4 regions of the Mesorhizobium sp. YR577 genome follow, and region 1 is predicted to be linked to each of the others. Evidence: predicted binding sites of a transcription regulator. Region 1 holds the regulator's gene; each other region holds the start of a gene.
What was found. Region 1 encodes PhoB, which activates phosphate uptake and scavenging genes when phosphate is short. Its sites were predicted from a motif close to TGTCATNNANCTGTCAT; they were not measured.
Positions count from the first base shown of each region.

Region 2: phnC (phosphonate ABC transporter ATP-binding protein) is a predicted target of PhoB. The motif match lies at 3,902-3,918, and genes of this name have one in related genera.
Region 3: BM413_RS05620 (PhoX family protein) is a predicted target of PhoB. The motif match lies at 3,886-3,902, and genes of this name have one in related genera.
Region 4: BM413_RS01365 (esterase-like activity of phytase family protein) is a predicted target of PhoB. The motif match lies at 1,829-1,845, and genes of this name have one in related genera.

Region 1 covers NZ_FPBI01000001.1:391,018-398,319, reverse strand. The annotation lists gene BM413_RS02030 (sugar ABC transporter permease) at 1-64, opposite strand, end outside; gene xylF (D-xylose ABC transporter substrate-binding protein) at 258-1,301, opposite strand; gene BM413_RS02020 (ROK family protein) at 1,579-2,820, shown strand; gene phoB (phosphate regulon transcriptional regulator PhoB) at 2,839-3,528, opposite strand; gene phoU (phosphate signaling complex protein PhoU) at 3,651-4,358, opposite strand; gene pstB (phosphate ABC transporter ATP-binding protein PstB) at 4,392-5,216, opposite strand; gene pstA (phosphate ABC transporter permease PstA) at 5,231-6,547, opposite strand; gene pstC (phosphate ABC transporter permease subunit PstC) at 6,544-7,302, opposite strand, start outside.
Region 2 covers NZ_FPBI01000014.1:113,791-121,092, forward strand. The annotation lists gene phnE (phosphonate ABC transporter, permease protein PhnE) at 1-946, opposite strand, end outside; gene phnE (phosphonate ABC transporter, permease protein PhnE) at 949-1,911, opposite strand; gene phnD (phosphonate ABC transporter substrate-binding protein) at 1,987-2,904, opposite strand; gene phnC (phosphonate ABC transporter ATP-binding protein) at 2,990-3,832, opposite strand; gene BM413_RS20660 (cupin domain-containing protein) at 4,001-4,417, opposite strand; gene BM413_RS20665 (phosphoenolpyruvate hydrolase family protein) at 4,433-5,284, opposite strand; gene BM413_RS20670 (Tm-1-like ATP-binding domain-containing protein) at 5,292-6,488, opposite strand; gene BM413_RS20675 (TetR/AcrR family transcriptional regulator) at 6,600-7,238, shown strand.
Region 3 covers NZ_FPBI01000003.1:79,113-86,414, reverse strand. The annotation lists gene BM413_RS05640 (adenylate/guanylate cyclase domain-containing protein) at 1-651, opposite strand, end outside; gene BM413_RS05635 (SulP family inorganic anion transporter) at 781-2,529, opposite strand; gene BM413_RS05630 (helix-turn-helix domain-containing protein) at 2,640-2,915, opposite strand; gene BM413_RS05625 (phosphatase PAP2 family protein) at 3,003-3,716, opposite strand; gene BM413_RS05620 (PhoX family protein) at 3,963-5,954, shown strand; gene BM413_RS05615 (hypothetical protein) at 6,043-6,381, opposite strand; gene BM413_RS05610 (SDR family oxidoreductase) at 6,639-7,302, shown strand, end outside.
Region 4 covers NZ_FPBI01000001.1:274,400-281,701, reverse strand. The annotation lists gene BM413_RS01365 (esterase-like activity of phytase family protein) at 1-1,757, opposite strand, end outside; gene BM413_RS01360 (DUF1013 domain-containing protein) at 1,989-2,690, shown strand; gene BM413_RS01355 (hypothetical protein) at 2,834-3,571, opposite strand; gene BM413_RS01350 (hypothetical protein) at 3,688-3,981, opposite strand; gene BM413_RS01340 (helix-turn-helix transcriptional regulator) at 4,654-5,370, opposite strand; gene BM413_RS01335 (hypothetical protein) at 5,375-5,782, opposite strand; gene BM413_RS01330 (DJ-1/PfpI family protein) at 5,865-6,446, opposite strand; gene BM413_RS32970 (hypothetical protein) at 6,465-6,632, opposite strand; gene BM413_RS01320 (SDR family NAD(P)-dependent oxidoreductase) at 6,925-7,302, opposite strand, start outside.

The DNA of each region.
Region 1 (7,302 bases):
CGACAGCGCCGAGTTCGGATGCTCGAGCCCGATCCGCAGATTCGCTCGTTGTCACGTCGGTCATGACTTCCTCCCGCCGGCCGTTACGGTCTTTCGCCGATAGCCGGACTTCATCCTAGCGCATGCCCCTGAAAACCGGAACGATTTCCCAAAGGGGGTCACGCGTCGTTTCAAAACATCGGGCCTTCTTGCAAAAGCCCTTAAGAAAACGCCGCGGCTCTGATCAAACCGCGGCGTCGCTATTCAAGCCGAATGGCTTAGTTGCAGGCCGGAACCGAACCTGCCTTCACGCCCTGGCAGACGACGTCCTTGGAAACCCAGCCGGCGTCGATGACGACGTTCAGATTGTCCTTGGTGACCGGAACCGGCTTCAGGAACACCGAGGTCATCTCGACCTTGTTCGGGCCGCCGTCGAACTTCACGGCGTTCGCGATCTTGTCCATCGCGGTTCCGTCAGCAAGCTGCGAGGCGATCTCGGCTGCCGTCTTGCCGAGTTCGCGCGAGTCCTTCCACACCGAAACGGTCTGCGTGCCGAGCGCGATGCGGTTGAGCGCTGCATGGTCGGCATCCTGTCCCGAAACCGGAACCGAACCGGCCAGGCCCTGCGCGTCGAGCGCGGCAATCGCGCCGCCGGCAGTGCCGTCATTGGCGGCAACGACTGCATCGACCTTGTTGTCGTTGGCGGTCAGGAACTGCTCCATGTTCTTCTGCGCGTTGGCGGGCAGCCAGCCATCGGTATAGGCCTCGCCGACATTCTTGATCTTGCCGCTGTCGATCGCGTCCTTGAGCACTTCCATGGCGCCAGCGAACAGGAAGTCCGCGTTCGGATCGGAACCCGAGCCCTTGATGAAGACATAGTTGCCTTCCGGCTTGACGTCGAACACGCCCTTGGCCTGCATGCGCCCGACTTCCTTGTTGTCGAAGGTCAGGTAGAAGGCGTCCTTGTTTTCGATCAGGCGGTCATAGCCGACAACCGGAATGCCTTCGGCAACGGCCTTTTCGACGGCCGGTCCGATGGCGCTCGAATCCTGTGCCAGGATGATGAGCGCGTTGGCGCCCTGGCTGATCAGGCTTTCGACGTCGGTGAGCTGCTTGGCAGCCGACGACTGCGCATCAGCGGAAATGTACTTGTCGCCGGATGCTTCGAGAGCAGCCTTGATCGCGGCTTCGTCGGTCTTCCAGCGCTCTTCCTGGAAATTCGACCACGACACGCCGACGATCTTGTCCTTCGCATGCGCAACAGCGCCCAGCGACATGGACAGCGCAACACCCGCCAGCATGGCGGTTGCAAACTTCTTCATGATTTCCTCCCTGGCGCCATGACAGCGCAACGATACTTTGGCCCTCGGGCCCACCCAGAAGCTCTTTTTTTCGAGCCTCGAAAAAAAGAATGACGCATGCGCAGAGTTCTGTCAATATCCTTGTGCCGCTGTTGACGGGCCTGTCCGGTGAAGGGATGGTTCGCAACGGTTGCAAAGGCCAGGAACCCTCGTCCGAGGAGGGATCGCGGTCCAACAACAAGGCAGGAGCCGTTCCGCTTCGGCGGAATGAACAGGCTCCCGGGAGGAATACGAAAACATGTCGGTCGCGATCCGTCACGACGATCTGCGCAAGCGCAACCGCGCCATGGTCATTGCCGCCGTGCGCCAGGCGCAACAGCCGTCGCGCACCGAAATCGCCGGCTCGACCGGCCTCAGCCACTCGACCATTTCTGCAATCTCGTCGGACCTCATCGCCGAGGGCATCCTGCTGGAGGCCAAGGGACCCGAGGCGTCGTCACAAAAGCGCGGGCGGCCACAGGTGGCGCTGGAACTGAACCCCGATGCCGCCGAAATCGTCACCGTCGTCCTTTCCCTGAACTTCCTTTCGGTCGCGATCGTCGACTATTCCGGCAAGGTCGTGTCCGAGGAAGAGCGCAAGCTTGAAACGCTGACCATGTCCCGCGACGGCTTGATCGGCGAATGCGTGGCCATGGTGCGCCGGCAGATCGCGCTGCGTAGATCGGCCGGCCGGCGCGTGATGCGCATCGGCATGGCAGTACAGGGCATCACCGATTCCACCTCCCGAGCCATGCTGTGGACGCCGATTACGGCGCATACCCACATTGCGTTCGCCGACATCATCGAGGAAGCAACCGGCATTCCCGTGACCGTCGAGAACGACTGCAACATGATCGCGGTGGCGCTGAGATGGCGCAAGCCCGAGCGCTACCACAACGACTTCATCGCCGTGCTGCTTTCGCACGGCATCGGCATGGGCATGGTGCTGAAGGGCGAACTCTTCACCGGCACGCAATCCTCCGGCGGCGAGTTCGGCCATATGATCCACCGGCCCGATGGCGCGCTCTGCCGCTGCGGCCGCCGCGGCTGCGTCGAAGCCTATGCCGGCAACTACGCAATATGGCGCAAGGCAAAACAGGCAAGCGAAGACGACGCACCGCTCGCCGACATCAGCGATGGCGACATGCGCATGCTGGCAGATGTGGCGCGTGCAGGGCCCGGCCCCGAGCGCGAAGCGTTCCGCAAGGCCGGCGAAGCGATCGGCTTCGGCCTGGGAAGCCTGTTCGCGCTGATCGATCCCGCTCCGGTGGCTGTCGTCGGCATCGGCGCGACCGCTTTCGATCTGATCGAGCCGGCGCTGCGCGAAGCGATCGACAAGACCGCCGGCGGCCAGCACAACAAGGCGATTTCCTTCGATACAGAGCCGAACGAGCTTCCGCTCATCCGCGAGGGCAGCACCATGCAGGCGCTGACCTTTGTCGATCAGGAGATTTTTGCGCCGGGCGCAAGCCCGGCAACAGTCGGCCACAAGGTTGCCTGAGAAGCGCCAGGCAACGGCTCAGTCCTCGCGGATGGCGTAGCCCGAGCCGCGAATGGTGCGGATGACATCGGGCATGCGGCCCGTGTTGACGGCCTTGCGCAGCCGGCCGACATGCACGTCCACCGTGCGCTCGTCGATATAGATCGTCTCGCCCCAGACATTGTCGAGGAGTTGGCTGCGCGAGAAGACTCGGCCGGGATGGCGCATCATGAATTCGAGCAGGCGGAATTCCGTCGGCCCAAGCTTGATCTCGCTCTTCTTGCGATAGACGCGGTGGGCTTCGCGGTCGAGCACGATATCGCCGACCTTGAGCACGCTGGACAGCACTTCCGGCTTGGCGCGGCGCAGCAGTGCGCGCACCCGCGCCATGAATTCCGGCGTCGAGAACGGCTTGACCAGATAGTCGTCAGCCCCGGTGGAAAGCCCGCGCACGCGGTCGCTTTCCTCGCCACGCGCCGTCAGCATGATGATCGGCAGGCGCTCGGTTTCGGGGCGCATTCTCAGCCGTCGGCAAAGCTCGATGCCGGAAACCGCCGGCAGCATCCAGTCCAGCACCAGAAGATCGGGTACGTTTTCCTGAAGCCGGATCTCGGCTTCGTCGCCGCGCGGCACGATCTCGACCTGATAGCCTTCCGATTCGAGATTGTAGCGAAGCAGCACGCCCAGCGGCTCTTCGTCTTCGACCACCATGACTTTGGGTGCGATCATCAATTTGCCGTCCTGTTAACGCGATCCGGTTCGAGCCCCCTCGCCTTTCGCATGGTGTCCGGCGGGTTTCGCACCGCCGGTGGAACAAGCTTACCCTTTTAGAGCTTCGTGGCCAGCACGCCTCAGGCGGCCGGTGCAGTCATCGAAGTTTCATCCTGCTTCGGCCGATTGAGCGGAAGCTGCTTGCCGGTCATCACATAATAGGCGTTTTCGGCAATGTTGGTGACATGGTCGCCGATACGCTCCAGATTCTTGGCGCAGAACAGGAGATGTGTGCAAGCGGTTATGTTGCGCGGGTCTTCCATCATGTAGGTCAGGAGCTCGCGGAACACGGCGGTGTATTTGACGTCGATCTTCTCATCGGCGGCGCGCAACGCCTGCAACTCTTCAGGCCGGCGCGACACATAGTGGTCGACCACCTCCCGAACCTGATCCAGCACCATGCCCGACATCGCCTCGATCGAATGGGCAAGGTCGCGCGGCGTGGCGCTCTGGCCGACAGCGCTGACGCGCTTGGCGATGTTCTTGGCAAGGTCGCCGATCCGTTCCAGATCGCCGGCCATGCGGATGGCGCCGACCACGGCACGCAGGTCCTGCGCCATCGGCTGGCGCTTGGCGATCAGCGTGATCGCGCGCTCGTCGAGCTCGCGCTGGCGCGCGTCCATGATGGCGTCGTCCGAAACGACGCGCTGGCCGAGCGCATTGTCCGACTGGACCAGCGCCTGGATCGAAGCGCTGACCATCGAGCCGGCCAGGTCGCCCATATCCCGGATGAGACGGTCGATATGTCCCAGATCTTCATCGAAAGAGGTGACGGTATGTTCGCCCATGATGCTGTCCTTGCAATCCGCGTCGTGTTCGCGTCAGCCGAAGCGGCCGGTGATGTAGTCCTGGGTTCGCTTGTCGTCGGGGTTGGTGAACATCTTGTCGGTCGCACCTTCTTCGACGAGATAGCCGAGATGGAACATCGCCGTGCGCTGCGAAACGCGCGCCGCCTGCTGCATCGAGTGGGTGACGATGACGATCGTGTAGTTCTGGCGCAGTTCGTCGATCAGTTCCTCGACCCTTGCAGTCGCGATCGGATCGAGCGCCGAGCACGGCTCGTCCATCAGGATCACTTCGGGCGACACCGCGATGGCGCGCGCGATGCACAGGCGCTGCTGCTGGCCGCCGGAAAGGCCGGTGCCCGGCTCGAGCAGGCGGTCCTTGACCTCATTGAACAGGCCGGCCTTCTTCAGGCTGGTCTCGACGACATGGTCGAGTTCCGACTTCTTCTTGGCCAGGCCGTGGATGCGCGGTCCGTAGGCGACGTTCTCGTAGATCGACTTCGGGAACGGGTTCGGCTTCTGGAAGACCATGCCGACGCGGGCGCGCAGTTCGACCACGTCGATGTTCTTGTCGTAGATGTCTTCATTGTCGAGCGTGATCTTGCCGGTCACCCGCGCGCTGTCGATGGTGTCGTTCATGCGGTTGAGGCAGCGCAGGAAGGTCGACTTGCCGCAGCCCGAAGGGCCGATCAGCGCCGTCACCTGGTTCTCGCGCACGTCGAGGTCGACATCGAACAGCGCCTGCTTTTCGCCGTAGAACACGCCGACCTTGTTGCCGCGCATCTTGATGATTTCGTTGGGTGTGCCGCTCATTTTATCGCTCACTGCGCTTTCGAGTGCTTTCTCGGTCATGATGTTCATAACATGGTCCTTTTCTACCAGCGCCGTTCGAAGCGGCGGCGCAGCACGATCGCGGTGATGTTCATCGCCATCAGGAAGATGAGCAGGATGATGATGGCGCCCGACATGCGCTCGACGAAAGCGCGCTCGGCCTCGTTGGCCCACATGTAGATCTGCACCGGCAAGGCCGTCGCCGGCTCGAAAGGCGTCGTCGGATAATTGGCGACGAAGGCGACCATGCCGATCAAGAGCAGCGGCGCCGTCTCGCCCAGCGCACGCGCCAGGCCGATGATGGTGCCGGTCAGGATGCCGGGGGCTGCCAGCGGCAGGATGTGCTGGAACACCATCTGCATCTTGGATGCGCCGAGACCCAACGCTGCCGAACGGATCGACGGCGGCACTGCGGCAAGGGCGGCGCGCGTCGCGATGATGATCGTCGGCAGGGTCATCAGCGTCAGCACGAGGCCGCCGACAAAGGCCGCCGAACGCGGCAGGCCGAGGAAGTTGATGAACACCGACAGACCGAGCAGGCCGAAGACGATCGACGGCACCGCGGCCAGATTGTTGATGTTGACCTCGATCAGGTCGGTCAGGCGGCTCTTCTTGGCGAATTCCTCAAGATAGATCGAGGCGGCAACGCCGATGGGAAGGGCGAGCAGCAGCACGATCACCATCATGTAGAAGGAGCCGATGATCGCCACGCCCATGCCCGAGGTTTCAGGACGGCTGGACGCGCCGAAGGTGAACAGGCCCTTGTTGAAATGCTCGGCCATCGAACCGTCGGCCGTCAGCTGCTTCATCCAGATGACCTGCTGGTCGGAAACCTTGCGCCGCGCCTCATCGACATTGAGATCGATCTGACCCTTGAAGGCGGAGTCGAGATTGGCGGCGGCGAGAATGTCGACATTGCGCGTCGTGCCGATGACCGAGGGATCGGCGGCAACCACGTCACGCAGTTGCGTGCGCGCGCCGTCCGACAGGAAGCCCTTGAGCTTGCGGATCGTCACCTTGTCGTCCGGGTTGATGCCGAGCTTTGCGACCAGCGCATTCTCGGCCAGCTTGGGGTAATTGGCGGAGATCAGCACGCTCGGATCGGTGGCGCGCTTGTTGTCCGGATCGAGGATCTTCTCGTCGAAATTGATTGGCAGGGACACCGTCGTCTGCCAGAACGCCGTGTAGCCCTTGGAGACGATCGAAAACAGCATGATCGCGAGGAAGACGAGGCCGACCGAGATCGCCAGCATGCCGTAGATGCGAAAGCGGCGTTCGGCGGCGTAGCGGCGCTTCAGCCCGATATCGCGGCGCGGACGGGGGACGGCACCAGCCACTGTGTCCATGGAAATGTCGGTCATTCGTACTGTTCCCGGTACTTGCGCACGATGTAGAGGGCGAAGATGTTCATGATCAGCGTCAGGAAGAAGAGCGTGATACCCAGCGCGAAGGCGACCAGCGTCTGCGGCGAGTTGAACTCAAGGTCGCCGGTGAGCTGATTGACGATTTTGACGGTGATGGTGGTCATCGCCTCGAACGGATTGAGCGTCAGGTTTGCGGCCACGCCTGCGGCAAGCACCACGATCATCGTTTCGCCGATGGCGCGCGAGGCAGTGAGCAGAATGGCGCCGACGATGCCCGGCAGCGCGGCAGGCAGGATGACCTTGCGGATTGTCTCCGAGCGCGTAGCACCGAGGCCGAGCGAACCGTCACGCATAGCGCGCGGCACCGCGGTGATGATGTCATCCGACAGCGACGATACGACCGGGATGAGCATGACGCCCATGACGAGGCCAGCTGTCAGGATGCTCTGCGCCTGGATGAAGGAGGTGCCGCCGGCAAGGGCTGCACTGAGGTCGCGCAGGAAGGGCCCGAGCGTCACCAGTGCGAATATGCCGTAGACGATGGTCGGGATGCCGGCGAGCAGTTCCAGCGCCGGCTTGACCACGGCGCGCACCTTCGGCGAAGCATATTCGGCCATGTAGACCGCCGACATCAGGCCAACCGGAACGGCAACCAGCATGGCGACCAGCGCGATATAGAGCGTACCGGCAAGAAGCGGGATAAGGCCGAACTGACCAGCCGACTCGCCAGCGCCGGCGGCAGCAAAGCGCGG
Region 2 (7,302 bases), on a different contig from region 1:
CGGCCAGCGGCCCCGGCCCGAAGGCGCGGGTGAAAAACAGCGCCCAGATCAGCATGTCGACCGAGCGCAGGAAGTCGAAGAAGCGCTTGGTCAGCTGGTTGGCGAAGAAGTTGGGCGTGATGTTGCGCGCCGCCATGAAGGCCAGCGGGAAGGCGATGAAGGAGGCGAACAGCGTGCCGACGAAGGCCATGACGATGGTCTGCAACAGCTTGGTCCAGACGTCGCCATGCTGCCATTGCGAATTGTTCCAGATATTGTCGAAGGCAAGCGCCGCGTTCGACATTTCCGGCTTGATCCGCTCGCCCGAGGTGATGAGCCCCGCCACCTCGGAGAACGATTTGCCCCAGAAAGGCGAGTTCGGGTCGAACACGAAGTTCGGCCAGCCGAAGAACCTGCGGCTGATCGACACCCGCTCCGGCGAGATGCGCGCCTCGCCGGCAAAGCCGAAATCGACCTTCACCTCATCCTCGCGCAACGTCGCCCAGCCGGGCAGCGCGCCTTGCGGCTTGGCGCCGTCCGGTTCCAGAACCATGGTCAGCGTCTCGCCGCGATGGTCGACGGTAACCAGCTTGCTGTCTGCGCTGACGCTGCCGCTTGAGCCGAAATCCACGGTCACCCTGTCGCCGGCCTGGTTCACCCAGTCCGGGTTCGGATTGTTACCCAGCGGCGAATAGCGCGGATAGGTGATCTTGGCCTCGGTGCCGGTGAACCGGATCGTCGGGCGCAGATCGTAGGAATACCATTGCCGCGCATAGAGATTGGCGCGCTCCCACTGGCCGCCGGCAATCACCGTGCCGATGGAAAAGAACCACCAGCAATAGACGACATAGAGCAGGCACCCCAGCGCCACGAACAGCGGCGTGTAGCGCTTCAGCACGGAGCGATGGAACACGTCCGGGTGACGGGTTTCGATCTCGGCGAGTTGTGCGGCGGTCATGGTTGCCATGGTCAGCGTCCGAAATCGAAGGATTGCGCACCGACCAGCTTGCGGCGCAGCCAGGCCGAGAACTGGTCTACGGCGACGACGGTGGTGAACAGCAGGAGGATGATGGCGAGCGTCTTGGCCTCATGGCCGCGGCCGATCGAAAGCCGCAGCTCCTCGCCGATGCCGCCGCCGCCGACCGCGCCGATGATGGTCGAGGCGCGCACATTGATCTCGAGCCGCAGCAGCGCATAGGACATGAAATTCGGCATCACCTGCGGCACGATGGCGAAGCCGACGCGCTCGAACCAGTTGGCACCGACGGCGCGAAGGCCTTCCTCGGCCTTCATGTCGGCATTCTCGACCACCTCGTAGAACAGCTTGCCCAGCGCGCCGATGGTGTGGATGCCGACGGCGAAGATCGCCGGGATCGCGCCAAGCGACAGCACGGCGGCGAAGAAGCCGGCGATGACGATTTCCGGGAAAGCGCGCAGCACTTCCATGTAGCGCCGCACGACGAAGCGCAGCATCCGGCTGGCAACGAGGTTCTTGGCGGCGAGGAAGCAGAGCATGAAGCCGAAGACGAAGCCGATCAGCGTGGAAAGGGCTGCGATGTTCAGCGTTTCCAGCATCTTGTAGAAATATTCGGGCACGTAGAGGCCGGAGCCGAACAGATAGACGCGGCCTTCGGGATAATCGTATTTCAGGCTGCCGTCGAAATAGGGCGAGGGCAGGTCGAACATCGCGCGCCACACCTCCCAGCCGTCGCGGGGCAGCATGTCACCGGCGAAATCGAAGAAATGCGGCAGCCGGTCGAAGAACTTTCCGGCATTGGATTCATTGGCGAACCACAGCGAACTGCTGAGTGCGATGGCAAGAGCGCCGACGATCAGGATCGAATAGAGGCGCCGCCGCGAGGCCAGCTCGCGCCAATGCCGCTCGATGGCAAGGCCCTCGGCGGAAAGGCCGGTATGGACAGTCTGGCTCATGCCGCTTTCCACTCACATCAGATTGCAAAAACGGCCGGGCATTTTTATTGCCCGGCCGCCTTATAGGAAGGGTTCTTAGCCGCCGATCTGCGCCTTGCGGGCGTCGATGATCGGCTGGTAGAAGGCCGGCGTCACTTCGGTATAGCTGGTGAAGTCGCCGCCCTGGATGGCGGAGAAGCAGGCCGGGTCGGTCTTCGGCAGGTCGACCATGAACTGCTTGAACTTGGCCTTCATGTCGGCGTCGATCGCGGTGCGCACGACGATCGGGCCGTTCGGGATCAGCGGCGACTTCCAGACTTCGTTGAAGTCCTTCATGTCGATCATGCCCTTGGAAACCATCTTGTGCAGGTTGCCCGAGGTGTAGCCCTCGTCGAACGAACCGACGCCCGAGCCGAAGGTGGTGCCGGCATCGAATTTGCCGTCCTTGACGGCCAGAACCAGGTTTTCATGGCCGCCGCCGAAGCCGGTCTCGCCGAAATAGTCCTTCACCGCGACGTTGCCGATATCCTTGGGCAGCGAGGTGACGGGGATCAGGTAGCCCGAGGTCGAATCCGGGTCGGCGAAGCCGAGCTTCTTGCCCTTCATGTCGGCCAGCGTCTTGATGCCCGAATCCTTGCGGGCGACCATGATCGAATAATAGCCCTTCGAACCGTCGGTCTGGACGGTGGTCAGGATCGGCTCGACCGCGTCGGCGTTGGCGAGGTAGATCTTGGCATAGCCGGAGGCGCCGAGCTCGGCGTAGTCGAGCGTGCCGCCGAGCAGGCCCTGGATGACGCCGTCATAATCGGTGGCCGGGAAAAGCTTCACTTCCTTGACGCCGATGGCGGCCGGAAGCGTGTCGGCGAGGCACTGGTAGTTGCGCAGGCTGTCGGCTTCGTTTTCGCCGCCGAGAATGCCGACGCGGAAGACTTCCGGGCTATCGGCATGAGCTGCCGTGGCGCCGGCCAGAGTGGCGAGCGCAACCGCGCCCAAAAGGGCTTTCCTTGGGAACATGGACGTGTCTCCTGTTAATTCCAATTGATATCGATGTGTCTTTTGCAGAACCGGCCCTTCACGCGGGCGAAACGATCACGGACGCTCAGTGGCCGGCATAGGCGGGCTGGAGCGATCCGGCGGATTCGAGTTTGCGCAACCGCTCGGGGCGGATGCTGGTCGAGGTGATGGCCTCGGAGATTTCTTCGCCATTGGCATCGGCGCCATAGACGAGGCGCACGGCCTCGCGGGTGAGGTTTTCAGGCGCGCCGTCGAACACCACCTTGCCGCCGGCCATGCCGATGATGCGGTTGCAATAGGCCCGCGCCGTGTCCAGCGTGTGCAGATTGGTGATGACGGTGATGCCTTCCTTGAGGTTGATGTCGCGCAGCGAATCCATCACCACCTTGGCGTTCATCGGGTCGAGCGAGGCGATCGGCTCGTCGGCCAGGATCAGTTTCGGCTGCTGCATCAAGGCGCGCGCAATAGCCACGCGCTGCTGCTGGCCGCCCGAAAGCGTGCCGGCGCGCTGAAGCGCGGTCGGCGCGATATCAAGGCGCTCAAGCGCTGCGATCGCCTGGGCGCGCTCCTCGTTCGAGAATATGCTGAGCAGGTTCAGTGCGGTGGAACGGTGGTTCAGCCGGCCGAGCAGGACATTGGTCAGCACGTCGAGGCGCGGCACGAGGTTGAACTGCTGGAAGATCATGGCGCAGTCGCGCTGCCATCGCCGCAGCGTCGCACCGCGATGGGCGGAAACTTCCTCGCCCTCAAAAAAAATCGACCCCTGGGTGGGATCGATGAGACGGTTGATCATGCGCAGAAGCGTCGATTTGCCGGCGCCGGAACGGCCGATGATGCCAACCATCTGGCCCTGCTGGATTTCCAGCGCGACGCCGTCAACGGCGGTCTTCTTGCCAAATCGGCGCGAGACGTTTCGGATTTCGAGCATGGCGACTTTCCCGTTCGGCTGTTTCAGCCTCATGGGAAGAATTGGCTACCGGACCAACATGAAAGCGCCGTGTCAGTTCGATGTCAGTTTTGTTACGCTCCACAGTCGTGACGGCAGTTATAACCGCTTTCAATCGATGAAATCGCTGGGAAAGCGGGGTTGAAAGCGTCAGGCAGCGCCCGGTGGGACCAGTCTGAAATCGGGCAGTTCGCGCAGCGCCAGTTCGGGACCTGCGGGCGAATAGACGACGAAAAGCTGCATCGGCCCGTCGCCTGTGTTGGTGGTGGAGTGGAACCGGCTTTCCGGCACATAGACGGTGCAGCCCGGCCCGACCTTCTGCACGACCGGATTGCCGGCCTCGTCCTCGACCATCTGCTCGCCGCTGCCGGAAATCACGAAGATGATCTCCTCCGCGCCCGGATGGTTGTGGCGCGTATGGCCCTGGCCCTTCTGCAGGTCGACGACGCCGCCGGAAAATCGCGCCGCACCATTCACCTCGGGCGCCACCGTCAGCGCCAGCCGGCCCCAGTCGAAGGCGAAGGTGTTCACATCCTTCGGATAGACGAAATTGCGTTCCTTGCTCATGGGCAAAACTCCTCCTCAGTTCTGGTTCGCGGCCGGCATCAGCGTCAGGTCCTTGAAGCTCGCCGTCTGGTCACGGATCGCGGCTTCAGCCGGCAGCCGCTCCATCGAGCTCGCGCCGTAGAAGCCGTGGCAGCCGCTGGCGTTTTCCAGGATGTGGCGTGCGTCCTCCGGCATCGAGATCGGCCCGCCATGGCAAAGCACGATGACGTCCTTGCGCGTCGAGCGCGCCGCCTCGGCAATCGCGTCGATTTCCTTGACGCAATCGTCCAGCGTCTTGGCCGAAGTCGCGCCGATCGAGCCGCCGGTCGTCACGCCCATGTGGGCAACGACGATGTCGGCACCCGCCTTGGTCATGGCGCGCGCTTCGTCCGGGTTGAAGACATAGGGCGTAGTCAGGAGATCGAGCCCATGCGCCTCAGCGATCATGTCGACCTCGAGGCCGTAGCCCATGCCGGTCTCCTCGAAGCTTTGGCGCATCGTGCCGTCGAACAGGCCGATGGTCGGAAAGTTCTGCACGCCCGAAAATCCCATATCCCGGAGCTCGGCAAGGAAGCGCGGCATCAGGATGAACGGGTCGGTGCCGTTGACACCCGCCAGAACCGGCGTGTGCCTGACCACCGGCAGCACCTCGACAGCCATTTCCCTAACGATTTCGTTGGCGTTGCCATAGGCGAGCAGGCCCGCTGCCGAACCGCGCCCGGCCATGCGATAGCGGCCCGAATTGTAGATGATGATGAGGTCGATGCCGCCGGCTTCCTCGGCCTTGGCCGACAGGCCGGTGCCCGCCCCGCCGCCGACGATCGGCACGCCGCGCTCGATCATGTCGCGGAATTTTTCGAGGATGTTCTTGCGGGGGATAGCCGGCATTTTGGTCTCACTGTTTTGCGATGGCGAGGAAGGCCGCAACTGCAGCCTGCGCGAATTCGGGATCGTTGATGTGCAGCGGCAGGCGCTCGATGCGCCGGTTGGGTGCCGGCTTCAGGCTCGTCTCGATGGCATCGAAGAGTGCGGCGTCGGCTTCCGGATCGAAGAAAGCGCCGCCCTCGATATCGAGCGCGGAAACACCTTTTTCGGGGATGAGGAAATGCACCGGCCCCTCGCAGGCGCTGAGCTTGCGCCCGATCCATTGGCCGATCTGGCAGCATTCGTTTGCGGTCGTGCGCATCAGCGTCACGTTGGAATTGTGCTGGTAGAACAGCCGCTCGCGATAGCGCACCGGCACCGTTTCCGGCGCCCAGAAATTCACCATGTCGAGCGCCCCGGCCGAGCCGACATAGGGCAGTCTGGTCCGGGCGATCGCATCCAGCCGGTCCTCACCGGCAGCCAATACACCACCGAACAGCAGGTCGCAGATTTCCGTCGTGGTGATGTCGATGACGCCGTCCAGCATCCCGCTGTCTGCGAGCTTTTCCATCGTCCGCCCGCCGGTGCCGGTGGCATGGAAGACGAGGCAGTCATAGCGGTCGCGCAACTGCTCCGAAATCGCCGTCACGCACGGCGTAGTCACCCCGAACATCGTCAACCCGATCGCCGGCCGGCCATCCTCGATCCTGGCCGGTTTGGCCGCCATGCCGGCGATCGCCTGCGCGGCATTGGAGAGCACCACGCGACTGATGCGGTTCAGCCCCGCAAGGTCGGTGATCGACGGCACCATGATGATGTCGGATACGCCGACATAAGGCGAGACGTCGCCCGAGGCGAGCGTCGAGACCATGGTCTTGGGCAGGCCGAGCGGCAGTTCGCGCATGCCGGCGGTCACGATCGAGGTGCCGCCACCGCCGCCTATGCCGATGATGCCGGCAATGTCGTTCCGCGTCGTGATGAACCGCGAAAACGCATCCGCCATCGCCGCCACCGCGCGGCCACGGTCGCCGCTGGCGAGTTCCGCCTGGGTCGTGTCAGCACCATGCCGGGCGACCTCGGCGGCGGAAATCTCCACCGCGATTCCGGCAGGCGTCGTGCCGACATCGACCCGCACCGGCGCGGCACCAAGTGCTGCGATCTGTGCTGCGAGATAGTCGAGCTCCTCGCCCTTTGTGTCGGCTGTGCCGACCACATAGATGCGCTTCACGGGTCCCTCCCTGCCGCGACCATTTTCCCCCGTCGCGGCGCGTCTCCGTCATGTGTCCGATGAGCCGATTTCAGCCATTGCAAATTTTTGAGACGCGCGTATCGTATTGATATGGTAGTCTCACGTCAACAAGCTGAAATCGTCGAAGAAGCCGAGCGCGGGCCCCGGGCGCGCACGCGCCGGCTCATGCTCGACACGGCAATCCGGCTGATGCAGGCCGGCGCGACGCCTTCGGTCAGCGAGGCGGCGGAAGCCGCCGGCGTATCGCGTGCGACGGCCTATCGTTATTTCCCGAGCCAGGCCGCCCTCGTGCAGGCCGTGGTCGACGAGGGGCTTGGGCCGATCCTCGACTGGCGCTCAAACTCGAAAGACACCGGCGAACGCGTCGCCGATCTCATCGGCACATCGCTGCCGCGCATCGAGGAATTCGAGGCCACCTTCAAGGCGGCGCTGAAACTGTCGCTCGACCAGTGGGCGCAGCGCCAGGCCGGCACATTGGGCACGGAACCTCAGTTCAAGCGCGGCCATCGCGTCGAGCTTCTGCGTGAGGCGATCGCCCCGCTCGGCGGCTTGATTTCGCCCGCGGCAAGCGAGCGGCTGGCGCAGTCGCTTTCGCTGGTTTTCGGCGTCGAAGTGCTGATCGTGCTGAAGGATATGTGGGGTTTGGGCAGCGAGGAAACCCGCTCGGTGGCGCAATGGGCGGCTGCAGCACTTGTGAGCGCTGCAATCAGCGAGGGTAGTGCGGCGTAGAAAGGCGGCATTGGTCTGCATGAAGCGGGCTTGCAAATCTGGTTCTACCAGATTTGATGTTTTG
Region 3 (7,302 bases), on a different contig from region 1:
GGGGGCCTGCACCGCGGCCTCGGGGGAGACAAGAATCTCGCCGGCCGCCGCCTGGGCTTCGAGCCTTGCCGTCAGGTTGACGACACCGCCGATGGCGGTGAAATCGCTGCGCAGCGTCGAGAATTCCCCGATCTCGACCTGACCGGTGTGAACGCCGACACCGACGCCAACCGTGTCGGCCTCGCCGCGATGCGATGCCAGCGCGGCAAGTGCGGACGTACAGCGCCGCTGTATGTCGATGGCCGCCGTCACCGCAGCCTCGGCGTGGCGCTCGGTCTTGATCGGAAAGTTGAAGATCGCCATCAGGCCATCGCCCATCTGTTTGTTGACGATGCCGTCATGCGCCCAGATGGCTTGGGCGCATTGATCCTGGAAGACGCTGACGATTTCACCCAGCACGACAGGGTCCATCCGCTCGGACAGGTCGGTGTAGCCCCTTATATCTGCGAACAGGATGGTGGCGGAGACCGAGATTTGGCGCTGTTTCTTGACATAGCGGAACGAGCGTTCGCAGATCGTGCAGATGTTCGGGTTCATCTTGCTCTGCGTGATGCCGCAGACGCGGAACGGAAGCGCCAGCGGACCCCTGATAGGGATCGGCATATGCATCTGATCCCAGCAGCCCCGGCAAATCCGCGCGGTCGATCCCATCTGAAGCTACATCCCGGCCGGTATCCATCCGTCAGCCGCCTCGCCGTAGCCAGATTGTCGCTTTCGGCGGGCTTTGGCAACTCGAAGTCGAGCCTGGCCGAGGACAGAATTCGGCACGGGTGATTCCGCTCAATGCAGCGCGACATCCTCGGGCATCCTGCTTTCCGCCCTGATCTGCGCCAGCGCCCTGGCGATCGTCGCCTTGTAACGGACATGCGGCGGCTTCACGCCATGCGCCATCAGGGTGCGCCGGGTCTGCTGGTTGGCGCCGGTGATGAAGAAGCGCACGCTGGCGCGGTTTGCCTTGCGCACCGCACCCTCGATGACATTGGCCGCCGTCGAATCGAGGAACGGCACTGCTGCGCAGTCGAGCACGAAACTCTTGCGCTGGTCGGCGATGCGGTCGAGCACGGTCCCGACGGTCGCGGCCGCGCCGAAGAAGAATGCGCCGGAGATGCGGTAGACCACCGTGTCCGGGTCGCTGGCAGAAGCCGCATCATAGGCATTGCGGCCGCCATTGGTCGCGTCGGCGACATCGTCGACGGCCAGCGGCGCGTGCGCTTCCACCGCGATCGCCTTGGACATGCGGTTGATGAACAACACCGAGCCGAGCGCGAAGCCGACGACGATGCCGGTGGTGAGATCGCGGAAGATCACCAGGCCGAATGTCGCCAGAAGCACCAGCGCATCGCCGGGTGAGGAGCGCAAAAGCGCAGCGAAAGCGGGCTTCTCCACCATGTTCCAGGCGACGACAGCCAGCAGCCCGGCAAGGGCGGCAAGCGGGATATAGGCGGCCAGCGGTGCCGCCACGAGCATGAACAGCAGCAGGAACACCGCGTGCAGCAGCCCCGACACCGGCCCATGCGCGCCGGACCGGACATTGGTTGCCGTGCGCGCGATCGTTCCGGTCACGCAGATGCCGCCGAAAAGCGCCGAGCCGATATTGGCGAAACCCTGCGCCACCAGTTCGCAGTTGGAGCGATGCCGGCGCCCGGTCATGCCGTCGGCGACAACGGCCGAAAGCAGCGATTCGATCGCGCCGAGCAGCGCGAAGGCGATCGCATCCGGCAGCACGGCGTAGGCCTTGTCGAGGCTGAACATGGGCAGCGCCGGCTCCGGCAGCATGCGCGGAATGCCGCCGAAGCGCGTGCCGATCGTCTCAACCGGCAGGTTGAGCGCGACGGCCGCCAGCGACGCGACCGCGATGGCGACCAGGAAGCCCGGCCAGGACGGCCGCCAGCGCTTGAGGGCAATAATGATGGCGATCGTCAGTACGGCGACGACAAGTGCTGAGACATTCGTCGTGTTCGCGGCCTCGCCAAGCGCGATCAGCCGGGGCACCAGTTCGCCGGGCTCCTTGCCGGCAAGCTTCAGGCCGAACAGATCGTGCAACTGGCTGGAAAAGATAATGACGGCGATGCCGGCGGTGAATCCGACGGTCACCGGATACGGAATGAATTTTATGTAGGTGCCGAGCCGCAGATAGCCCGTGGCGATGAGGAACACGCCCGACATCAGCGTGGCAAGGATCAGCCCGTCTATGCCGTGACGGTCGGCGGTCGCGGCCACCAGCACGATGAAGGCACCCGCCGGTCCGCCGATCTGGAACCGGCTGCCGCCGAGCAGCGAAACGATGAAGCCACCGACGATTGCCGTGAACAGTCCGCGTTCCGGCCCGACACCCGAGGCAATCGCGATCGCCATCGACAGCGGCAATGCGACGATCGCGACGGTCAATCCGGCAATCACATCTGCCTTGAATTGCGGGAGATGATAGCCTTCGCGAAGAACCGTGATCAGCTTGGGCGTGAACAATTCCGCGAAGCTGGGCTCTGCCTGCCGTGATGCCTGATGCCGTGATTGACGAAGCGTATCCATGAACTGCCTTCCGCATATGAAGGCGGCGGGATCGTCGGCTGGATCAGCGGTGCCGGCAGGCCGGTCACTCTCGCATCATGTCGGCGGTCGCCGTCGCGACTCTTTGCGGATCAGCCGTTGGAACCGTTCCGGTCGGGCGCCGGCTGCCTGAGGCGCACGCCTCTGCCGCTGCCCTCGCTCGGCTGGTTTTCCCCGATCAGTTCGACGCCCGATTTCTCGAGCGCCTGAATGACCTTGACCAGCGTGTCGACCACGCCCCGCACCACACCGTCGCTTGCTTCCATACGCTGAATAGTCGGAAGCGAAACGCCGGCGCGTTCGGCAAGCGTCTTCTGGTCTATCCCGGCCAGCGCCCGTGCGGCGCGCATTTGCGCAGCTGTGATCACTGGTCAGAACTCCCGTCTGAGTCCGCAATATGAATGTATGATACAGTTATCATGATGTTTCAAGCATGAATATGAGGTGTAAATCCATCAGGCGGGTCCGGATGCAGCGTCTTCCGGAGTGCCTTGCCGCAGGAACCAGCGCCCGACCAGCCAGCACAGCATCGCCCAGGCCGAGCCGGCGCACCATCCGGCCAGCACGTCCGAAGGCCAGTGAACGCCGAGATAGATGCGGCTCAGCCCCACCAGGAAAGTCAGCAGGATGGCAACGAACAGCACGTAGATCTTGGTCACGCGCCCGGTCATCCGCCGCGCCAGCAGCGTGCCCAGCGTCAGGAAGGTCACCGCCGACATCATCGCATGGCTGCTCGGAAAGCTCAGCGTGTGCACATTGACCAGATGCGACACCAGTTCTGGGCGCGGGCGGTCGATGCCAAGCTTCAGCAGACCATTCAGCGCCTGGCCGCCGGTGATGGCAACGAAGACGAACAATGCCGTCGCTATGCGGCGTGTGATCAGGAGGTAGATGATCGTGACGGTGACGATGGCCACGAGGATGGCCCCGCCGCCGAGGCTGGTGATGTCGCGCATCACGTCCTCCATCCAGAACGGCCCGATCGGCGTGCTTGGGTCACCCGGCGTGCGAAAGGCCAGGAGGATCTGCGTGTCGAAGCCGTGAGGGGCTGCGTCGCGCGCCACCTCCATCAGCTCGACGAAACCCCACAGCCCGCCGGCGATGATGATCGCCGCAAGCAGCACGGTGAACTCCACCTTGCCGCGCAGATTTGCCAGAAATGTCGGCATGAAAACCCCAGGCTGTTTCGTCGGCACAATAGATGCGGTGCCTTCAATAGGCGGGCAAGCGGGCCGGCGCAAATGCCGCAACTTTTTTCATGCCCGGTTTTCGGAATTCCGATGGTCCGTCAAGCAGATGAGGCCGTGCGCATTGTTATTTGAACTCACGGCGCGATAGCGTCATCTTCCTGTTACGCAGCCGCTTTAGCCGTCGGTTTCATCCCCAAGCCACCGATCAAGCCAGAGGACACGCTGATGAACGATCATTTTCCCCCGGAAGCCGTTTTCCGCACCAGCCAGCTCGAGGAGAATGACGGCCCCGGCCACAACCCGACGGAAAACCCGACCATGGGCGAAATCATCGCCTCGCGTTTCTCGCGCCGCGGCTTCCTCAAAGGTTCGCTCGCCGTTTCGGCCATCGCCGCCACCGTCAGCCCGCTCGCGCTGATCACCGCCGACAATGCGCGCGCCGCAAGCGGCTCCGCCTTCAACTTCGACGAGATCGAGGCCGGTATCGACGAAAAGCACCACGTTGCCGCCGGCTATGACGCCGACGTGCTGCTGCGCTGGGGCGATCCGCTGTTTGCCGATGCGCCGGAATTCGACCCGAAGAACCAGTCGGCTGAGGCCCAGGCAAAACAGTTCGGCTACAACAACGATTATGTCGGCTTCATTCCACTCGAAGGCTCTTCCGAGCACGGCTTGCTGGTCGTCAACCACGAATATACCAACGAGCACCTGATGTTCCCGGGCATCGTCACGGTGGCCGAAGGCAAGATCAAGGTTGCCGACGCCGACCAGAAGCGCGTCGACATCGAAATGGCGGCCCATGGCGGCACCATCGTCGAGATCAAGAAGGAAGGCGGCAAGTGGCAGGTCGTGCGTGACGGCAAGCTCAACCGCCGCATCACCTCCACCACCGAAATGCAGCTTTCCGGCCCGGTCGCCGGCCATGACCGCGTCAAGACCAGCGCAGACGCAACCGGCACGAAAGTCTTCGGCACCTTCAACAACTGCGCCGGCGGCGTCACGCCATGGGGCACCTATGTGATGGCTGAGGAGAACATCCACGGCTATTTCGCCGGCGAGCTGCCTGCTGACCACAAGGAAGCTGCCAACTACAAGCGCATGGGCATTCCCGAAGGCACCTATCAGTGGGCCAATTTCTACGATCGCTTCGATGTGTCCAAGGAGCCCAACGAAGCGAATCGTTTTGGCTGGATCGTCGAGGTCGACGTCAACGACCCGAACTCGCTGCCGAAGAAGCGCACCGCCATGGGCCGCTTCAAGCATGAGGGCGCCGAATCGATCGTCGCCAAGGACGGCCAGGTCGTCTTCTATCTCGGCGACGACGAGCGCTTCGACTACGTCTACAAATTCGTTACCGCCGGCAAGTTCAATCCTGACGATCGCGCCGCCAATCTCGACCTGCTCGACGAAGGCACGCTCTATGTCGCCAAATTCGCCGATGACGGCTCGTTCGAATGGCTGCCGGTGGTGTTCGGCCAGGGCCCGCTGACCGCCGAAAACGGCTTTGCCAGCCAGGCCGACGTGCTGATCGAGACCCGCCGCGCCGGCGACCTGCTCGGCGCGACCAAGATGGACCGCCCTGAAGACATCCAGCCCAATGCCGTCAACGGCAAGGTCTATGTCATGCTGACCAACAACACCAAGCGCAAGGCTGATCAGGTCGACGCCGCCAACCCGCGCGCCGAAAACGCCTTCGGCCATCTTATCGAACTGGTGGAAGAGGGCGGCGATTTCGCCGCGACCAAGGGCAAGTGGGAAGTGCTGCTGAAGTGCGGCGATCCTTCGGTGGCCGAGGTCGGCGCATCCTTCTCGACCGCGACGACGGCTAATGGCTGGTTCGGCATGCCGGACAACTGCGCCGTCGACGCCGATGGCCGCCTCTGGGTCGCCACCGACGGCAATTCGCCGAAGGCCACCGGCCGCACCGACGGCATCTGGGCGGTCGACACCGAAGGCGAGGCGAGGGCGACCTCGAAACTGTTCTTCCGCGTGCCGGTGGGTGCCGAAATGTGCGGCCCGCTGCTGGCGCCCGACATGCAGTCGATGTTCGTCGCCGTCCAGCATCCGGGCGATGGCGGCGAGGACTGGGAAGGCTTTGGCCGCCCGTCCTACTACGAGGACCTGTCGACCCGCTGGCCCGACTTCAAGGACGATATGCCGGTACGTCCGGCCGTCGTCGCCATCACCAAGCAGGGCGGCGGCAAGATCGCGGTTTGAGGCTGCCCGAGCTTCTTCCTTCTCCCCGTTTACGGGGAGAAGGTGGCCCGAAGGGCCGGATGAGGGGCAGCGCCCGCCTCAAAAATTCTTACTGCCCGCCCGCTGCCGGCCCAAGCGTGATCAGCCCAACGGCCACGATCGCCAGCACGATGCCGCCGCTCTGAACAAGGCTCAATTTCTCGCCGAAAAACGCCAGCGCGATTACATTGACCGCGACAAGCTGGATCACGGCCGACAGGCTGAAGGCCGAAGCCATGCCGAATTCGCGCACCAGCCGCAGCATGATGAGATTGCCGAGCGAATAGAGCGCCAGCGTCAGCAACAGCTTGGGAATGCTCGGCGCCAGCGCCCATGATTTGGCGCCGGTTGCGGCGAGCAGGAAGATCACCGTCGAGGCGATGAGTTGGGCGAAGCCGGACAGGGACAATTCGTTCTCCATGGGCACATGGTCGCGCCCGAGGCTTGTCGCCCGGCATCCAGCCCCTTTTCGCGATCTCTCGGGCAAAGCTGGGGCTGCGTCAAGATGCTGGCGTGCCCGCGGCCATGGGCCAGCGTCGCTCGTCATCTGTTGGACCAGCGTCTTGCCCTGCCGGGGCGTCACCGATACCTCTTGGGCAATGCATCGGCTGTTGGGGTGGATTTTCACCGGCCCACGGACAGCCAGGTCACGAGAGGAAGACAAAAATGTCGGAACTGAAGACGGCGATCGTCACCGCAGGCGGTAGCGGCATGGGTGCGGATGCGGCGCGCAGGCTCGCCGAAGAAGGCTTTCAGGTCGCGATTCTCTCCTCGTCCGGCAAGGGCGAGGCGCTGGCCGAAAAGCTCGGCGGCATCGGCGTCACCGGTTCCAACCGCTCCAACGATGACCTCAAGCGGCTGGTCGACGCGACAGTCGAGAAATGGGGCCGCATCGACGCGGTCGTCAACAGCGCCGGCCACGGCCCGCGCGCACCGATCCTGGAGATCACCGACGAGGACTGGCATCTCGGCATGGAAACCTACCTGCTCAACGCCGTGCGCATCGCCCGTCTGGTCACCCCGGTCATGCAGGCGCAGAAGTCCGGCTCCATCGTCAACATCTCGACCTACGCTGCGTTCGAGCCCGAGGCGCTGTTTCCCACCTCCGGCGTGTTCCGCGCCGGGCTTGCCTCCTTCACCAAGCTATTCGCCGACAAATACGCGGGCGAAAACATCCGCATGAACAACGTCCTGCCGGGCTTCATCGACAGCTTGCCCGAAGCCGGCGAGCGGCGCGAGCGCATCCCCATGGGCCGCTACGGCCGCGTCGAGGAAGTCTCGGAACTCATCGCCTTCCTGGCCAGCGACCGCTCCAGCTACATCACCGGCC
Region 4 (7,302 bases), 120 kb from region 1:
GCCCATTCGCGCTGCACGGCCATGACCAGCGTCAGGTCGTCGCCTTCGCCGATGGTGGTGATGCCCTCATAGCCGAAGCGGCCGTCCTTGCCGATAAGTTCGGCAGGAAGCGGGATCTCCTGCTTGATCTCGCCCTTGGCATTGACCTTGTAGATGGCATTCGCCGTCAGCTTGGCGGCATCGCCTTCGGAGGCCAGCCAGAAACCGTCGTCGCCATCCGACGCGATGCCTTCGATGTCGAGCTTCTGGGCCGGCACACCGTCGCGGGTGACGACCAGCTTGCCGGTGATGACGGCAGGCGTCTTGGTGGCGTCGATGGTGAAGATCGACGGCTGCGAGCGGTAGACCGAGTCCGACACGGCAAAGAGCTTGCCGGCTTCCTTGGGATCGGCAGCCAGACCCGAAAGCGCTCCCCAGCCGATCGGCTTGCCGTCTTCGGCAGTGTTGGAGACGATCATCGGATAGGCGGCCGGGCCTTCGCCCATCTCATAGACCATGACATGCGAGCGCACGCCGCCGTCTTCGACCAGGTCGGTCTCGTTGGCGGTGACGAGCAGGTTGCGCGAGGGGATGGCGACCAGACCTTCCGGGCCGATGCCCGAGGGCAGCAGCTGGACGAATTCCGGTTCGGCGCCGGTGTCCTTGTAGACGGCAATCATCGAGGCGCGTTCGCTGGCGATGAAGATGTACTGCGTGTCGCCGAACTTGGCGACTTCAGCGCCTTCCAGCTCGACGCCCTTCTTGTTGCGCTTTTCCGGATAGTGGCCGGCAGCGGCGATCTTCATTTCGAGCGACGGGCCGGATTCGTAGAGCACCTTGCCGGTCTTGTCGAAGATGGTGAAGGAGCGCGAACCGCCCTTGTAGTCGCCTTCATTGGCGATGACGAAACGGTCGTTGTCGAGCCATTTGATCGCGTCGGGTTCGCGAGCCACGCCCTTCATGCTGCCGGTGAAGTTCAGCGCGCCGTCGTTCTTGGTGTCGACGCCTTCGAGGTCGACCGAGCCGGCGGAGAAATGCGCCGTGACCTTGCCGGTTTCGGCGTCGACGATGGCGATGTGGTTGTTTTCCTGCAACGTGACGGCGATTTCATTGGCGTCGTTGAAGTCGACGAATTCCGGCTCCGGGTCTTCCGGGGCGATTTCCGACAGGCCGGTCATGTCGACGGTCTTGATGGTGGCGCAGTCGGGAGCGCCGTCCTTCAGCGAGACGATCTTGAGGAAGCCTGCGGGAAGCTGCGGCAGCTCGCCGTCGTTCAGGTCCTCGTCGCGCTCGTTCTCGATGGCGATGGCCGCGAACTTGCCATCCTTGCTGACGGCGACGGAATCGGGCTGGCCGCCGAGATCGCAGGTGGCTTCGATCTTCCTGGTGGCGGCGTCGATGACGGTGAGGTTGCCCGAAGGCTTGGCCTTGCTCTCGGAGGTGTTGACGCCGGCCAGCACTTTCGTGCCGGCGAAGACGACGGAGGTCGGCTCCCCCTCGATCTTGACGATGCCGCCGGCCTTCGGCGCCTTGGCGTCGGAAATGTCGATGAAGCCGACCGCACCCAGCGGGCTGTCGGAATAGACCAGCGTCTTGCCGTCTTCACTCGCCTTGATGATTTCCGACGAGGTCGGCGTCTTCTGGTCGATGTCGGAAGGCAGGTTCGAGGCGACCGGGAAGGAAGCGACGCGGTTGAAGAAACTGTCGGCATGGGCCGGCAGCGCGACCGACGCGGCAAGGGCCGCCGTGAGTATCAAAAGACGGGAGTGACGGGGCATCATGAACCTCTCCTGGTTGCTGAGTTCCATGCTGCTTTGGGCGATCGATATTTCACTGCGATGACGGACAGGTGACAGTTCGATGACAACGAACCGTCATCGCGGCCCGATGCGAAGTTTTCTTGCTCCCGGCCGCGAACAAGGTTATATACGCCTCGAATTTCCCAATTCCGGTGGTCTGAACCACCGCCCGCGCACAAGGGACGCGGGCGAACGAGAGGATATTATCTGATGGCCAACACGCTTCTGATGCCCAAGGCGACCGCAGTCTGGCTGGTCGACAATACCGCGCTTTCCTTCGAGCAGATCGCCCAGTTCTGCGGCCTGCATCCGCTGGAAGTGAAGGCGATCGCCGACGGCGAGTCCGCGCAGGGCATCAAGGGCATGGACCCGATCATGACCGGCCAGCTCACCCGCGAGGAAATCGCCCGCGGCGAGAAGGACGGCAACCATCGCCTGAAGCTTTCCGAGCCGAAGGTGCGGGTGCCCGAGAGCAAGCGCAAAGGTCCGCGCTACACGCCGCTGTCCAAGCGCCAGGACCGCCCCAACGCCATTCTGTGGCTGGTGCGCAACCATCCCGAGCTGAAGGATGCGCAGATTTCGCGCCTCGTCGGCACCACCAAGGCGACCATCGAGCAGATCCGCGAGCGCAAGCACTGGAACTCCGCCAGCCTGCAGCCGATGGACCCGGTGACGCTGGGCCTGTGCTCGCAGATCGACCTCGACATCGAAGTGCAGCGCGCCTCGAGCGGACGCCCGGCTGCCGCACCGTCCGGCGACACGCTGCTGCCGGCCTCCATGACCGAAAGGCTGGAGCCGAAGATCGAAGCCGTGGCCGACGAGGACAAGGAACTCGACGCCAACGCCGTCTTCGCCAAGCTCTCGGCGCTGAAGTCGAAGACCCCCGACGAGGACGAAGACGACCGTCCCTGATTCTTAAAAAGCCCGCTTCGAGCGGGCTTTTTTATTGGCCTGACTTGGACACCGGGCAGGCCAAACCCATGGTCGCAAAATCCGGTTTGCAACACAGCCAGCATCAGACGCAAAGCATCGTTTTCAACGGGAGAGCTACGGCGTCAATCCGTGCGGTTACAAGCCAGAACGACGCCATTTTCCGCGAGATGAAGGCGCCAGCCCGCATGCCAAAGCCGGTAGGTCAGCTCATAGATCTTGTCGCGGCGCGCATCGAACATGGCAGCGGTCACCCAGTCGCGCAGCTCATAGCAATTGCCTGCTGAACTGTAGAGCGGTTCAGTCAGAAACAGTTGAGCGGCAGTGGCGGGCAGTTCCTTCTCGGGAACAGGGTTCAGCAAATTTCGCTCGAACAGAATAGATATCGCCTCGGTCAGGGCCAGAACCTCTTGAGCATGGGGAGCGTTGGTGTCCACAATTTCGATCGTTGACCAATCAAACTGTTCGTTGGGATCGGCCTTGTCGATATGCCTTGCAATCTCGGCCACCAGATCGCGGGCCGCTCCTTCTGTGAGCGACGTGGAGGGGCCGGCAAGGTAACTCTCGAAGCGCCGCAACATCTCCGCTCCGTTCGGAAAGAGAGCAAAGCAAACCCGTCGCGTCTCGGGCTGCGCCCGAGCGATGCCGAAGATCAGCCGGTAGTCTGTCTGAACCTCACCCGGAAGCGGATCGGGACGCTCAAATTCTCCTGCCGCACGCAGCGCCGCATCCTTGTCGAAGGCATCGTGCCACGCCGCCTGCCACTCCACGAACTTTTGCTTGATCCAGTCACTCTGTTGCCCACGCAGGGTTTCGGGATCAACCGGAGTACGCGCGAGCAAGTTTCTAAACCAGTTTTTCATTCAGATCATGCCGATCCGCGATTTCCATCAGGGTCGGCACAACATGTCCGATTCGCCGCGTTGCGGAAACGGCGCGGCGATCCCATGGACCGCCGCGCACCTTCCGGTCCGCTGTTCTAACGGCGCGCCTCCGGCATCATCGGCATGCGGCCGACGCTGTGGAAGCCGCCCGCCGAAAAGGCCTGGAACGGATGGCCGGGGAACCCCGAGCCATGATGATGCGGCGGTGGCAGGCGATGGCAGCGCCAACCGCAACGGCCTCCGCCGTCGAACGCGAACCCGTCATAGCCGTCATAATAGCCCAGCGGCGCGTAGGCGGCATAACCCGGTCCGTAATAGCCGGTGTCTTCCGTCACGCAGCCCGCCAGCGGGGCCAACAGCCCCAGTGAAAGTAGCAAGGCCATACGCATAGTCCTTACCTCCTGATGTAGGCAAAGGATGCGCCTGGATGGTGCTTCAACTGTGATGAAGACGGGACCGGGACAATCACAAACCGATCAAATTTGCGGTGTTGGAGCGTGTGGGGAGAGGAACCCCTGGTACTGGCAGATGCTGACGCGTTCACCGACGGGAACCAGCTCGCCAATACTTTCTCAACTCTCCAGATGCCAATGATACAGCTGCGAAAGGCGGCCGCGGAACGGCCATGGACTTTTTCAAAAAGGTTCATGCAGACTTTTGTTCGACTGTAGAGAGCGGATGGAGTGAGATAAAAACTCTCGCTGAAAAGTCTGCCTATTGGGAGGCCGGTTTGACTGGCGCGGAGGAGTTGACGGTGAGGAGGAGATCCGCGTTCACCGCATTATTCACCAGCCATACGAAGACCATCAAAGGCCCATCAGGCTGATGTCGATCTCAATGCGCAAGCGAGAACATTGGGCATTCCATCGGCAGAGTTATTCGACTTGAAAAACCACGATGGAAAACTGCTTATTACCCTTAAAAGTAAGGTTCTGGACGTGAAGGGGTTTCCGATCACAATTGGGGCGCATGAAGACGTTGTAAGCCGCGCTTCCGAAGCTCTGGGAAAAGCAAAACGCCTCTAGAACTTTTCCTACAAGACAACCGCGACTGAAGTCGCCTCACGCCCCCGCCGATCTTGCCCCACTCCCATCATACTCATTCCTTTCCACCCGCCGATAAAAGTCCGCAAGCTGCTTGCCGCGTTCGTGGCGGAAGGGGCGGCCGGTGGGGGTGATGGCGCTGATGCGGTCTATGCGGAAGGCGCGGAAATCGTCGCGCATTTCGCACCAGGCGACCAGCGTCCACACCTTGCCCCAGAACCACAGGCCGAGCGGGCGCACGTCGCGGGCGGTGGTGCGGCCGGCCTCGTCGCGGTAGTCGAGCGTCAGCACGTCGCGCTTTTCGACGGAGCGCTCGAGAATGTCGATCGCCTTGCGGTCGGCGTCGCTGACCACCCACATCGGCGTGTGGATTTCAGTGCGGGCGATGCGGTCCTTTTCGGCGTCGGGCAGCACCGCGCCGATCTTGACCAGCGCCTCGTCGGCGGCCCGCGCCATGGTGGCGCCGCCGAAGGCCCTGACCATGCGCGCGCCGGCGACGAGTGCTACGATTTCATCTCTTGTGAACATGAGCGGCGGAAGGTCGAACCCCTCCCTCATTATGTAGCCGACGCCGGCCTCGCCATCGATCGGCACGCCCGTCGACTGGAGGTCGGCGATGTCGCGATAGATCGTGCGCTCCGACACTTCGAGCCACTGGCCAAGTTTCTGCGCGGTGACCAGCCGGCCGCCGCGGAAATGCTGAACGATCTGAAAAAGCCTGTCGGCGCGCCGCATGGTGTTATCCCGTCAATCCTTCGCGCTGCCGCTGCTCGGCAACGAAGCCCGCGCCGAAGGTCAGCCGCTTCGTCGTCGGCGTCTTCGCATCGAGCACCCGCCAGAACGGCGTGATGTCGTCGAGGCCCACGCCACGCTCCAGCGCCTCATGTGCCGCCTCGGCCACCGTGCGCAGATGATAGCCTGTATAGATCGGGCAGGTAACCTCGGCCTTGTGGGCCTGGGCCAGCGTCTTGCGCATCGTCACGACGTCGACATGGTGACCCGAGGGGATGGCACGAATGAAATCGTCGACCAGCTTCGGCGTCGGCACCAGCATGACCTCGCCCTTGCGCATGCCGGCAATCGACACCGGCGCGGGCTTGATCTCGACTTTCGCCGGCGCGTTGAGCCTGTCGGTCCAGCTTTTCATGTCGAGCATCCTCCACGATCCCGAAATGGCAACATGGCATGATCCTCCTGACAGCATAATGTCAGGAGCCTCGTCGGGATAGTCAGGAATATTCGCGCGCGAAGAGCGAGCGCATTTCGCTGACCGCATCCGCCCGCTCGGGATAAAGCGTGCGCAGGAATTCCAGCGCGAAGGTGCCAGAGGCCGAACCGGGTGCCGAGACGATGCGGCCGTCAACCACTGCGTGCGGCACGTCCTGGTAGTTTTCTCTCCCGGCATAGTCTGGCTCGTGGTGGAGGATCCAGTCGCGGCCGTTGCTGGTGTGCTTTGCTTTCCTGAACAGGCCGGCACGCGCCAGCGCCAATGTGCCGGCGCAGATGCCGCCAACCACCCCGCCGCGTTCCTCGACGGTGTGCAGAAGTGCTGAGACGTCCGGCGCCTTTTTCGAGGCCCAGCCGTCGGAACCGATGACGGCAATGGCGTCAAGATCGGCGTTTTCCGCGGGATCGGCGCCCCGATCGGGCGAAAGGCGGAAACCGCTCATCGATGTCACCGGCTCGCCGGTCGGGGTCAGCGACACGGCGCGCGCGCTGAACCATTCGACCGCCGAGCCGGAAAGCAGGCCGTATTCCCAGTCGGCAAGCCCCTCGATGAACAGGAACCCGATCGTTTTACCGGCGGACATGAGCATCTCCTTCCCCGCTCAACCGCGACGTGCGCGGCGGGCGGCGTAATTGTCCGGCCAGCCTATATCCTTCTGGATGCTGCGCGGAAGGGAATTGATGAAACGCTCGGTGCGGATCTCGTCATGCAGGGTCTGGACCTTGCCGGCATAGTGCTTGAGCGTGCGGAAGATATCGGTGGTAAACATGACAGCTCTCCTTCGTTAACGGAGACACTATCCCACACCCGTACTGACAGCAGTCTGTCAGGAGGGTTTTGGGGGTGGCGGAAAGATTTGCGCGGTCGTTTCAGGCGATCAAAAGGAGCCCCCTCTCCGTCTCGGCTTCGCCGAGCCACCTCTCCCCATTTCATGGGGCGAGGAACCGGCACTCGCTGAGGTCGCGACCTCACAGAACTTGGGTTCCTCGCCCCGCTTGCGGGGAGAGGTGGCTCGCGTAGCGAGACGGAGAGGGGGCCTTTCTAGGCGCCTTGCTTAAACCCTACGCCCCCTTCACCGGCACCGTATAATTCAGCGGCAGGCGGCCGCCGTCGGCGTAGATGGTCTGACCGGTGATGTAGCTGGCATCGTCGGAGGCGAGGAACGCCGCAATCGCTGCAATCTCGGACGGCTCGCCGACACGGCCCATCGGCGTGCGCGACAGGATGCGGGTCTTCGCCGCCGCGTCGCTGTTCACGCTGGCCAGCATGTCCGTCATGATCGAGCCGGGGCCTATGGCGTTGACGCGAACGCCATGAGGCGCCAGCGACAGTGCCATTGCCCTGGTGAGCTGGTTCACGCCACCCTTGGAGACGGAATAGGCGACCTGATCGGGGAGAGCCACGACGGCGTTGATCGAGGACATGTTGATGATGGAGCC